3 regions of the Micromonospora sp. NPDC049089 genome follow, and region 2 is predicted to be linked to each of the others. Evidence: riboswitches for the same ligand, from Rfam matches in the RefSeq annotation. Region 2 holds a riboswitch; each other region holds the start of a gene.
The links. Region 2 has a riboswitch for cyclic di-AMP ahead of AB0B48_RS14045 (NlpC/P60 family protein). Riboswitches for the same ligand answer to the same signal wherever they lie in the genome.
Positions count from the first base shown of each region.

Region 1: linked by a shared signal. The riboswitch ahead of AB0B48_RS12935 (C39 family peptidase) and the one ahead of AB0B48_RS14045 (NlpC/P60 family protein) in region 2 are both predicted to bind cyclic di-AMP.
Region 3: linked by a shared signal. The riboswitch ahead of AB0B48_RS14960 (hypothetical protein) and the one ahead of AB0B48_RS14045 (NlpC/P60 family protein) in region 2 are both predicted to bind cyclic di-AMP.

Region 1 is NZ_JBEZEH010000059.1:7,617-11,676, forward strand. Features, by position in the region: gene AB0B48_RS12925 (CDP-glycerol glycerophosphotransferase family protein) at 1-605, shown strand, start outside; gene AB0B48_RS12930 (alpha/beta fold hydrolase) at 610-1,356, opposite strand; gene AB0B48_RS12935 (C39 family peptidase) at 1,479-2,327, opposite strand; cyclic di-AMP (ydaO/yuaA leader) riboswitch at 2,559-2,699, opposite strand; gene AB0B48_RS12940 (hypothetical protein) at 2,984-3,754, opposite strand; gene AB0B48_RS12945 (hypothetical protein) at 3,888-4,060, opposite strand, start outside.
Region 2 is NZ_JBEZEH010000067.1:3,745-7,804, forward strand. Features, by position in the region: gene AB0B48_RS14040 (peptidoglycan recognition family protein) at 98-2,080, opposite strand; cyclic di-AMP (ydaO/yuaA leader) riboswitch at 2,316-2,451, shown strand; gene AB0B48_RS14045 (NlpC/P60 family protein) at 2,465-3,505, shown strand; gene dcd (dCTP deaminase) at 3,566-4,060, opposite strand, start outside.
Region 3 is NZ_JBEZEH010000073.1:3,561-7,620, forward strand. Features, by position in the region: gene AB0B48_RS14950 (SRPBCC family protein) at 1-240, shown strand, start outside; gene AB0B48_RS14955 (hypothetical protein) at 385-885, opposite strand; gene AB0B48_RS14960 (hypothetical protein) at 1,027-2,040, opposite strand; cyclic di-AMP (ydaO/yuaA leader) riboswitch at 2,097-2,228, opposite strand; gene AB0B48_RS14965 (cation diffusion facilitator family transporter) at 2,347-3,264, opposite strand; gene AB0B48_RS14970 (AAA family ATPase) at 3,371-4,060, opposite strand, start outside.

The DNA of each region.
Region 1 (4,060 bases), on a different contig from region 2:
CGGTGCTCTACACGCCGACCTGGACCGGGCACCACGCCGACGCCGACTACTGCTCGCTACCGGTGGCCGAAAGCCTGCTGCGTCGACTGTTGGAACGCGGCGCGACGGTGATCCTGCGAGCCCACCCGTACACCACGCAGAACCCGGCATCGGCCCGGCAACTGGGCCGCCTGACCGAACTGCTCGTCGCCGACCGGGCCCGCACCGGCCGCCAGCACGTGGTCGGCGCGGCGGCTCGGGAGCTGAGCCTGACCGAGTGCGTCAACTCCGCCGACGCGCTGGTCTCCGACGTGTCCGGAGTGATCTCGGACTTCCTCTACTCCGGCAAGCCGTACGCGGTCACCGACATGGGCGACGAGGGCGACCGGTTCGTGGAGCGGTTCCCGCTGGCCGGGTCGGGTTACGTGCTGCGTCGGGACATGTCCAACGTGGACGACGTGCTGACCGCACTGCTGGACACCGACCCGCTGGCCGAGGCCCGCTGGGCCACCCGCCGCCGCTACCTGGGTGACTTCCCGGCCGAGTCGTACGCCGAGGCGTTCCTGGCCGCCGCCCGCCGGGAGCTGGCACCGGCCGAGGCGCTCACCGCGACCGCACCGGCATAGCCGCTCAGCGGTAAGGATCCAGCAGCGCCAGCACCGCCGCCGGGTCCTCCACGTGCGCGTTGTGTCCGAGACCGGGCAGCGTGGCGACCGGTACGCCGTACTCCTTGAGCTGTTCGTCGGTGACCATCGGGTCGTTCTCCCCGCGCGCCAGCACCACCGGCACGTCGGTCGCCGCCAGCAGCGCGGCCAGATCGGGCTCGCCGACGGCGAAGGCGGCCGGGTCCATGGCGAGGCGCCACCGGCCGTCGACCTGGCGCAGCCCGGCTTCCACCACCGGGTGGTCCGGCGGGACCAGACCGGTGAGCCCGGCGACCCGCAGGTAGCGGCGAGCCGCCTCGGTGCGGGTGGCGAACCAGCTCACCGGTCGGGCGGCGAGCTCGGCGGCGCGGGTCAGCTCGGCGGGTGACCAGAGTGCCTTGATGCCCAGCCCGACCACGGCGTCCACCGGCGTTCCGGCGTCGCGGGCGGCCAGCGCCAGGCCGACCACCCCACCCAGCGAGTGCCCGAGCACGACCAGCCGGTCGTCGGGGACGAGGGCCCGCGCGATCTGCTGAGCGAAGCCCGCGAAGGAGTACGACGGCAGCGGCGACGCCCAGCCGTGGCCGGCGAGGTCCGGTGCCAGCCACCGCCCGGGCCAGTGCTGCTCAAGGTACGGGGCCCAGGGCAACCACACGTCCCCGGTCGTTCCCATCCCGTGCAGCAGCAGCAGGACCGGCCCGCGGCCGGTGTGACCACCCGTTTCATCCACCACGGCCGCAGTCTCCCACGGTTCACGGTCGGGTACGAGGGCCGTCGATGGCGGGCCGGGCGGACAAACGCCGCGGGCGCCGGCCCCTTGTGGGAGACGGCGCCCGCGGCGGTCAGGTGCCCGGGTCAGGCGGAGTAGCCCCGGCTGGTGATCCAGTTGGCCAGGTCGATCGTGGTGATCCAGTACGACGGGTCGGCCGGGTTCGCCGAGTCGGCGATCCGCACGGTGCGACCGTTGTCCTTGTAGCCCACCACGGCGATGTAGTGCCCACCGCCGTAGGAGTGCCACCCGCCGTCGGTGTCGACGGCGTCCCCGACGACGTTGGCCACCACGCCCCGGCCGTCGGTGACGGCCTTCACCACGTCGGCCTGGAGCCGGTCCATCTGGGCCGGGCTGGGCGTGCCGGGGAACATCCGGGTCCGGTACGGGGAGCCCTTCACCTCGGCGTTGAGCACCCGGGTGGTGTCCTCGGCCGAGTTGGTTCCCATCTCGGTGGTGCCCAGTTCGGCGCCGAGCTCTTCCTGGGTGCGGTCGATGCCGGCGGCGCTGAGCGCGTTCCGGGTGGCCGCCGGGCCGCAGTTGTAGTAGGTGTTCTGCGCCTCGTAGTCGTAGTCGAGCACCTTCGTCGCGGGGGGCTTCGGCGGCGTCGGCTTACGGGTGAGGTCGGGGTTGCTCTTGGCCTTGGCGGCGGGCGACGCGGCGCTGGTGGCCGGGGCGGCCGTGGTCGGCGCGGCGCTGGCCGAGGGGGACGCGTCCCGAGCCTCACTGCGGGAGGCGGCGACGTCGCTGCGCATCTCGGCGACGGTGGTCGCGGTGCGCTGGCCGGCCGGGGCGTCGTCGGCAGTGGTGAGCAGGGCGCCGGTGGTGGTGGCGATCGCGAGGGCTGCGGCGGAGGCGGCGACGATCTGGTACGGGCGCTCGGTGGCGAGGCGACGGAGCTGGCGCTGCAGGGTGTGCTTCACGGGGTCCTCCACGGATCGGGGGGAGAGCGGCACACCGGGGCCGGACCGGTATCCGGGCAGGCGCCAGCGCGCGGACAGTGGTCCGCGGGTGTGAACCGCTCAGGGGAACGCCCGGATCGGCCGGGCGGGAAAGGCGATGACCCGGGGGTCAGCTCACCGTCACGCGACGAATGAGCGGGTGCACCGCCGCGCCGTGGAGGCGAGGGAACAACCGAGGGGTGGAAAGGTGCTGCACGAGGATGGGACTCCTTCCGACACCGCCTACCGGGTTAGCTGACGGATTCGGGCGGGAAGACGCCCTACCGCGGGCCGTGGCTCGCGGATTCACCCCGGACTTACTGGTGGGTCCCCGGTTCGTTGATCACGATTAAGCGGGTCGATGCGGCGTCGCGTCTTGCGATCGGTTACCGCACCGGACGGGACGACACTACTGGCGTCTCAACGCCCTGCCAAGCCAGGTTCACCTGCGTAAACCCCAATTGGCGCCACAATTTCTGCGCGTAATGCCGATGATGTGACTCGATGGGACAACCAGTTACGGCGACGCCTACGGGCGACAACCGGACAGGCCGCAAAGAACGCGGCCACAATCGTGGGAACAATCCCGTCGATCGCGTCGGACGTCCGATTTCTCGATCGGGTGACCGGCCTCACATAACGGATTGGGCTCAACCCACCCGGGCCGGGCGCCACAGTGCCACGACGGCGGGACGCAACGCCCCGGCGACCGTGCGGCGCGCGGGGACCAGGGTCGGGCGGAGCCGGGCCGCCGCCGCGTACGCCTCCTCGGCGAGGGCACGAGCCGACTCGGCGGCCAATTCCGCGTCGCGCCAGGCGACCCGCTCACGGTCGGCGGCCACCTGGTAATCGGTCGACCGCGCATCCCGGATCACCCGGCTGATCAGCACCTCCTGCTCGACCGGGTGTCGCCGGGGATCCCAGCCGCGCCGGTGCCCGAACACGTCGCCGAGCTGCGCCATGGTCAGGTCGCCCCGCCAGTACGCCGCCATCGCCGCCCGGTGCAGATAGCGTTCCCGGGCGGCGTACTCGGCGGGGGTGTGCGGGGTCTGCGGGGTGGGCAGTGCCCCCGCGCCAGCGAAGCGACGCGCGGCGGCGTCCGCCTCGTCGTACCCGATCCAGGCCTGCTCCAGCTGTTCCTGAGCGGTCAGCCAGGCGGCACGCCGCCGCTTGGCGGTGGTGGCCGCGCGGGCCGCGGCAACGGCCACCTCCTCGGCGTAGCGGCGCCTGTCGACGGCCTCGGCGGCGGCCAACTCCTGGGCGGTGGGCCCGGCCGGGACCGGGTCGCCGGTCGGCCGGGCCCGTTCGGGGCGGGCGGCCAGCACGGTGAGCAGGCCCAGGGTCAGCAGGAACAGCGTCGACCAGATGGCGGCGGCCCGCGGCACCTCGGTCACGAACTGGTAGAAGACGACGGTCTCCATGGTCGGCACCTCGGGGAGAGAGCAGTGCGATGGAAAGCCGCGCCGACCAGCGGGCCACGGCGGGCCACGGGTCGGCGGGTCAGGGAGCGGGTGGGTCGACAGGGCGCGGCGGCGGGACGGTCGTCCCGGTGGCTCAGCGCCCGGGTGGGGCCCGGGAAGCCCGACCGCTCGCACTGTCGACGAGGGGCAGCCGGTCAGATTCGGCCGCCCTGGCCGGCAGCACGCCGGCCGCGATGGTGTTCTGATCGCCGGGGAGCGCCACCGGCGAGTCGACCGACCAGGTCGGGACCGACTCCTCGGCGGCCT
Region 2 (4,060 bases):
GCCGCCTGGACTCCGCCTCGGCTCGACCGAGGACTTTGACACAGGCCCCAGCGCGACACGACGGCCCCCGGTCACCGACCGGGGGCCGTCGTGGTTCTCAGCGGGGTGCCCCCACCGGGGAGGGCAACAGCTGCACGTCGGCGAGGTCGACGTACATGATCCGGTGGCCGAACTGGATCTGCGCGTACCGGTTCTTGCCGCGAATGACCGTCCAGTCACCGGGTGAGGAGCCGTCGAACGTGCTGGCCCGGTAGTACTCGCCGGCCAGCACCGCGCCGACGGAGTACCGCTGCCCGGCGGCCAGCGTGTACTGGAGCGGCGTGATCGCCTGGTAGGGCACCCCGTCCGGGTACGCGGACTGCTCCGGGTACGCCCGTCCGTAGACCGGAACGGTGGCTCTTCCGGGCTTCGGTGTCGCCACGACTCCGACGGTCCAACTGGCGGTCGGCGCGGACGACGGGTTGTGGAACCAGGCCCGCTGCCCGAGGTACCAGATCGCCGTCCAGTCGCCCTGCCGGCCGGCCAGCGCATACGTCTGCCCGGCTGACGCCCTGGCCCCGTGGTCCGACACCGCCATCGTGTTCGGGCTGCCGTCCGGGCGGAGCGCGATGTCGTTGACCAGCGGCGCGTCAGCGGACGGCGCGCTGCGCAGCACCACCGACGAGGAACCGCGCGGAGCGCAGGGCACGCCCACCGTGACGCAGTCGGTGAACGCCGGCTGGTTGGTGGTGTAGTCCGGGTCGATCCGGACCAGCCCGGTGGCCGGGGTGCCGGTGTCCAGTCGGGGGGCGTGCAGCAGGTCGAAGTAGTGCGTCCAGTCCCAGTAGGGGCCCGGATCCCAGTGCATTCCCCGCACTGTCGAGGGGATGGTGCCGGGCACGTTGTCGTGGCCGATGATGTGCTGGCGGTCCAGTGGGATGCCCAGCCGCAGCGCCAGGTGCCGGACGAGCTTCGCCGAGGTCCGGTACATCGCCTCGGTGTACCAGGTGCCCTGCGCCGCGAAGCCCTCGTGTTCCAACCCGATCGACTTCGCGTTGACGTACCAGTTGCCGGCGTGCCAGCCGACGTCCTTCGTCTTGACGTGCTGGGCGATGTGCCCGTCGACCGAGCGCAGCGAGTAGTGCCAGCTCACGTAGGTTGGGTCCTGGACGAGTTGCAGGGTGGTGGCCCAACTCGCCTCGGTGTCGTGGATGACGATGTACTCGATCTTCTGCCGCGCGGGCCGGTCGGAGAGGTCGTGGTTGCCGTAGTCCCCGTCGTCGAACGCCTCGTAGGGCGCCGGGATCCATTCGCAGGAGATGGTGCGGGGGCATTCCACCCCGTCCGGGCGGGCCAGCCGGCGCAGGCCCAGCCGGTCCAGCCAGGACCGTTCGGGCCGCACTGCGCGGGCCGGCAGGGTGATCCGCTGGCCGTCGTCGGTCACCCGGGCTTCGCCCGCGCCGATGGTGGTGAAGACCTCGTCGGCGAAGGCCGCCGCGGCGTCGGCGCTGTCCGCGCCCGAGTAGCGGGCCACCGCGCCGTACCAGGCCGCCGGGTCGGTGCCCGCGCCGACCGGCGCGCCCAGATCCCTCTGGTACGCGCTCAGCAGCGCCGCCCCACCCCGGATGTTGAGGCCCGCGTCGGTACGCAGTGCCTCGGGGGCGGCACCAGTCAGCGCGGCGGCGGCGTCGACGGTCTGCAACGCGGCGGTGGACGGGGCGGGCGCCTCGACCGGTCGGGGCGCGGGCACCCGGGCCGGCCGGGAGTCGTCACCGCGTGGGTCCTCGGCTCCGGCGTCGTGGTGACCGCGTCCGGGTAGGGCGGCCACGTGCCGCGCGTCGGTCAGGTGCATCGGGCCGTAGCCGCCACTGGTGCTCGGTGTGCCGGCGTTGGTGTCCCAACGGGACTCCAGGTAGGAGACGCCGAGCAGCACGACGGCCGGTACGCCGTACTCGGTGGCCGCGTCGGCGTACTGCTGTTGGCGGTCGGTGGTGGGCGCGGCGGCGGCCGGGCCGACGGAGAGTGGCACCGTGGTCGCGGCGGCGACCACGGTGGCGGCGAGCAGTGCGCGCCAGCCGGTCGACAGGGTTGGATGGTGCATCGAACCCCCTAGATTCTCGCGGAGTGAGGTCAAATCACCATCGCGCCGTCCGGGAGCTCGCGTCAATACCTTTCCATCTATCGACGTGCACGGAAAGAATTCTTCACACACGGTCAGTGACCTCGTCCAATCCGTACGGAGTGTCACGGCCGCACGGGTTGCGGATCGGTAACGGGCGTCTCTACTCTGGTCATTTGTCGGCCCGACAGCAGCTCCGCCCACCCCGGGCGGTAACGGACCGACACCGCCGAGTCGTTTCCGAGCGAACCGGGGACCCAGGTCCCTCGGGGTGAATCCGCAGCCACTGCGGTAGGGCGCCGACTTCCCGCCCGAACCCGTCAGCTAACCCGGTAGGCGGTCAGGAAGAAGGAGTACGGAACCCCGGTGGCACTCCATGCCCCGCGGCCGTCGTCCGAGCGGTCGGCATCAGCCGGCCCGGCGTCGATAGTGCCGCGCCCACGCTGGTCCCGCTTAACCACCGCACTCGCCGCGCTGGCCGGCGTCGCCGTCGTTCTGACCGGTAGTGCCACGGCGGCCCACGCCGACCCCTCCGTCGCCGAGATCGAGCGCCAGATCGACGCCGACTGGAACAAGCTCGAACCGGTCATCGAACGGCACAACGCCACCCGCATCGACCTCGCCGCGAAGCGCAAGCAGGCAGACGCGCTGGCCGCCCGGATCACTCCGCTCGAGCGCCAGGTCGACGCCGCGATGGACAAGGTCAGCGCCCTTGCCGTACGCGCCTACATGGGTGAGAACGTCTCGACCGTCAACGCGATGCTGGGCAGCCGGTCGCCCAGCGAGGTGGTCGGCCAGCTCGAAATGCTGGACCGCTTCGCGCACGACCAGCAGAAGGACGTACGCCAGGTGGCCGACCTGCGCGACCAACTGGCCGCGCAGAAGGCGCCACTGGACGAGATGGTGGCCCAGCTGACCCGCACGGAAGCCCAGCTGGCGGCGAAGAAGAAGCAGATCAACGACGAGATCGACCGCCTGCAGAAGCTGCGCCTGAAGGTGTACGGCAGCGGCGGCGGCGGTCCGCTGCGCCCGGCGCCCTGCCCGGGTAGCTACCCCGGCGGTGCCGCGGGCACCGCGGTCAAGTTCGCCTGCGCGCAGATCGGCAAGCCCTACGTCTGGGGTGCCGAGGGTCCGAACTCGTACGACTGCTCCGGGCTCATGCTGGCCGCCTGGGCGAAGGCCGGCGTGTCGCTGCCGCACAACGCCGCCGCGCAGAGCCGGGTCACCAAGAACGTCAGCAAGGGTGACCTGCGCCCCGGCGACCTGGTCTTCTACTACAGCGACATCCACCACGTCGGCATGTACGTCGGCGGCGGCTGGGTGGTGCACGCCTCGCAGGCTGGTCAACCGGTCAAGATGAAGAAGGTCGACGACGGCCCGATCCACAGCTACGGCCGTCCAGGCTGACCCAGTGTGACCGAAGGGCCCGTCGCGATCTCCTCGCGGCGGGCCCTCGTCGTTCTGGTCCTAGCGGGTGGGCCAGGTGCGCCAGTGCTGCCAGGCGCGGCTGGGTGTCGGCCCCCGCTGGCCCTGGTAGCGCGAGCCGTAGACCACCGAGCCGTACGGGTGCTCGGCTGGCGAGGAGAGCCGGAAGATGCAGAGCTGCCCGATCTTCATGCCCGGCCAGAGGGTGATCGGCAGGTTCGCCACGTTCGAGAGTTCCAGCGTCACGTGGCCGGAGAAGCCCGGGTCGATGAAACCGGCGGTGGAGTGCGTGAGCAGCCCGAGCCGGCCCAGGGAGCTCTTGCCCTCCAGTCGGCCGGCGAGCTGGTCACCCAGCGAGATGACCTCGAGCGTCGAGGCGAGCACGAACTCCCCCGGGTGCAGCACGAACGGCTCGCCGTCGGGGACCTCGACCGCCGAGGTCAGGTCGTCCTGCTGCATGGCCGGATCGATGTGGGTGTAGAGGTGGTTGTTGAAGACCCGGAACAGCCGGTCGAGTCGGACGTCGATGCTGGAGGG
Region 3 (4,060 bases), on a different contig from region 2:
GAGGCCGACGAGATCGTCATGGTGGCCCGCCAGTGGCCGGCCACCACTGTGCGTAACCACACCCGTCTACGCGCCGAGCCGGACGGCCTGACCCGCGTCGACGTCGAGATCACCCTGACCGCGCCGAGGCCCCTGTTCCGCTACGCGTTCCGCCAGGCCCAAGCCGCTCACCTCGCCCTGGCCACCCGGCTGGGCGCCGCCCTGGACCGCACCAACAACACCCCGCCCTCTAACCCCTAACCCGCGTCCCGACCCGTGGCCGACCCCGTGCCGCGCCCCTGGCGCGCCGATCTTGCAGTTTCAGCTGTCGATATCGGTGGGATGGAACCCATATGTCGGCGTAGTAAGTGCAAGATCGCGGGCGCGTAGGGCGGGGCGGGCGCGTTAGATCGGGGTTGGCGCGCTCTTGCGGGTCGGGCGGGTGGTGGGACGTCGGCCCCACGGCTTGTAGGTGGAGAGCACTGTCGCGATGACCATCAGGCTGGTCGACACCGCCGGCGCGATGACCAGGTCGGCGCGATCGCGGGCGGGCAGGGCGGCGCCGACCGCTCCGGCGTGACGCAGATTCGGGGTGAGCAGGAACAGCACCAGCCCGACCATCACCGTGGTGATCACGAGCTTGACCAGCACCCACCGGTGGCGCAGCAGGCCCCACGGGGTGAGCAGCGAGCTGGCGACTCCGATCAACCACACCAGGACGCTCAGCGGCGCGAACAGCACCGTGCCGACCAGAGCCGTGACCGGATAGACCACCGCCGGATCGGCGCCCCGCTGCACGGCGACGCCGAGGGTGAGCAGCACCAGGTCGGCGCCGAGCCAGCCCAGCGAGGTGACGAGGTGCAGGGTGAGCAGCGCCTTGCGGGTGGTGGGTCGGATCCGAGGCATACCGCGATGCTGCCCGCCGGCCACCGCCGGGTCGTCCGACGAGCGACGACATCAGGGGTACGCCCGGTGACGTAGCCCGGCCCCTGACGCACGTGATGCCTGTGAGCCATCCAGTGGCTCACAGGCATCACGACGCGTCGGTCAGTAGACCGACAGGTGTACGTGGTTGGTGTGGTCGCTGGACGGGTCGCCGCCCGCCCCGCTGTACGACTTCCACCCGCTGCTGGGCAGCCAGATCTGCCTGTACCAGATCACGTAGAGCACGGCGAGCCGGTCCGCGTTGCGGATGAAGTACGCGGCCAGGTTGTTGCCGTACGTCTTGTCGCCGCCGGTGGCGTCGCCGCCGAAGCCGTTCTTCTGCGCCGCGAAGTCGCAGGCCCGGCCCTTCGGGTGTTCACCCGAGCCGCTGGGGCGGTGGCACGAGACGTACCGGGTGAATCCCGCGGCCTTGGCCTGGTTGAGCGCGTGCAGGGTGCGCGGGGTGATGCAGCCGTTGGCCGGCGTGGGGTCGTTGACGCTGCACGACTCGGAGGGCCAGGAGCCGTCGGAGTTGCGCGGTGCGGCCTTCGCGTTGGCGCTGGAGGTGCCCCGGTTGGAGCCGGCGTCGGCGGTGGTCTGCGGCTTGGGCGTGGTGGCCACACTCAGGGCCCGTTCGGCCTGCTCCTTGCGCTTGGCCATCACCGCGACCTGCTTGCGCTGTTCGTTGATCTCGCCGTCCAGGGCGACCCGGGTGCGGTTGGCCTTGTCCTTGGTGTCCAGCAGGTCGCGCAGCACCCGGTCCTCGTTGGCCGCCACCGCGTCCAGCGCGGCCGCCCGGTCCATGAAGCCTTCCGGGGTGTTGCTGTTGAGCAGCGCCGACACCGCACCCAGCCGGCCGGTGCGGTAGGCGACCTCGGCGATCTCGCCGACCTTGCCGTTGCGCTGGTCGATCTCGACCTCGATGGTCTTCAACTGGGTGCCGAGCTGCTTCTGCCGTTGCACTGACGTGTCCAGGGCGCGCTTCGCGTCCAGGTAGCCCTTGCTGGCCGCATCGAGCTGGGCTCGCAACGCCGGGGTGCCGCCCTCCTCGTCGGAGTCGGGTGCGGCGGCTCGCAGGCCGGTCGGGGGAGCGGCCGAGGCGGTGCCGGCCGGAAGCGCGACGCCGAGGGCGAACATCGCGACGATCAGGGCCGCCAGTCGGGCGGCGGGTGGTCGTGCTGGTGCCACTGCGCATGTCCTTCCGTCAGCCGCCGACCGGGTTAGCTGACGGGTTCGGGACGGAAGATCCCTACCGCTGACGCGGATACACCCCAGGAACATGGTTCCCCGGTTCGCCCAGTTGGGCGATTAGGCGGCGACCGCCACCGGCGCCGGGAGGGCGCCGCCTGGTGACGGCCGGGACCGAGCCTACCGGTGCGGGTGGGGCCGCTGCAGCCGATGTGACGGACGGTGCGTACGTCACCACGGAAATCGACGAACCGGTCACCATTCGATGGAGCCGCAGGCTCCAGAAGCGGCGCCGGGCTCGATCTGCAATGTCGCGTGTTCGATGCGGAAGTCGTCGTGCAGGGCCGTACGTGCCGCGGTGAGCACCGCGCCGACCTCCGCGCCCGGTGCCATGGTCAGGTGGGCGGAGGCCACCTCCATGCCCGAGGTGAGCGTCCAGACGTGCAGGTCGTGCACCTCGACGACACCGGGGACGGCGGCGAGCCGGTCGTGCACGGCGGTCACCTGGAGGTGCTCCGGGGCGGCCTGCACCAGGATGCGGATAGCGGCGCGGGCCAGCCGCCAGGTGCGCGGCAGGATGAACACGCCGATGGCGACCGCGACCAGAGGGTCGGCCCACCACCAGTCGGTGACGGTGATGAGCAGCGCCGCGCCGATGACGCCGACCGAGCCGAGCAGGTCACCGAGCACCTCCAGGTAGGCGCCCTGGAGGTTGATGCTCTCCCGGGCTCCGGCGCGCAGCAGCGCGAACGCGGCGATGTTCGCGAGCAGGCCGAGCACGGCCACCGCGAGCATCGGGCCGGCGATGACCTCATGCGGGTCACCGAAGCGGCGGATCGCCTCGACCACCACGTAGATCGCGACGCCGGAGAGCAGGACGGCGTTGGCCAGCGCGGCGAGCACCTCGAGCCGGTAGAGCCCGAAGGTGCGCTGCGGGTCGCCGGTGGCCCGCCGGGTCGCCGTGATGGCGGCGAGCGCCATCCCGATGCCGAGCACGTCGGTGAACATGTGCCCGGCGTCGGAGAGCAGGGCGAGCGAGCCGGTGTGCAGTGCGACCACCGCTTCGACCACCATCAGGGTGGCGAGCAATCCGAAGGCCGCCCAGAGTCGACCTCGGTGCTGGTGTGCGGCATTGGCGACGGACCCATGGTGGTGGTCATGACCTGCGCCCACGAGAACCACCTTCCGCCGCTGGTCGGGACCCGGTCAAATGTATGCTCACATCGCTATGTGTGCAAGTGTACGGGCAGGGCGTTCCGTCGGCGGCAGTCCGCACACGTCAGCTGGTCGGGTCGATGGTGGTGAGCCGCTGGGTGGCCCGGGAGAGCGCCACGTACAGGGTGCGCACCCCGGCGCCCGGATCCGCCCGGATCTCGCTCGGGGCGACCAGCACCACCCCGTCGTACTCCATGCCCTTGGCCTCCAGGCTGGTCACCACCTGCAACCTGGGTGCGCCGAGCGCGCCCAGCCAACCGGCGACCTCGTCCCGGCGGGGGACCGGCGTGATCACCCCGACCGTGCCCTCCACCTCGGCCAGCAGGCCGGCGGCGGCCTCCACGGTCGCGGTCTCCAAGCCCGTCGCGGGCACCACCAGCTCCACCGGCTCGACCCCGGTGGAGCGGACGGCGGTCGGCAGCGGCAGGTCCGGGTAGAGCCGCCGGATCTCCGCCGCCGCCACCGCGAAGATCTCCGCCGAGTTGCGGTAGTTGGTGGTGAGCGTGAAGTCGTGTCGCTTACGCCGGCCCAGCGCCTGGTCGCGGGCCCGGGTCAGCTCCTCCGGATCGCCGGTCCACGCGGTCTGCGCGGGGTCGCCCACCACGGTCCAGGAGGCCAGTCGGCCGCGTCGACCGATCATCCGCCACTGCATCGGTGAGACGTCCTGTGCCTCGTCCACCACCACGTGCGCGTAGTCCCGGTAGTCCTCGGGGCGCTCCCGGGCCGCCGCGCGGGCGGCCCGTTGCCGTTCACC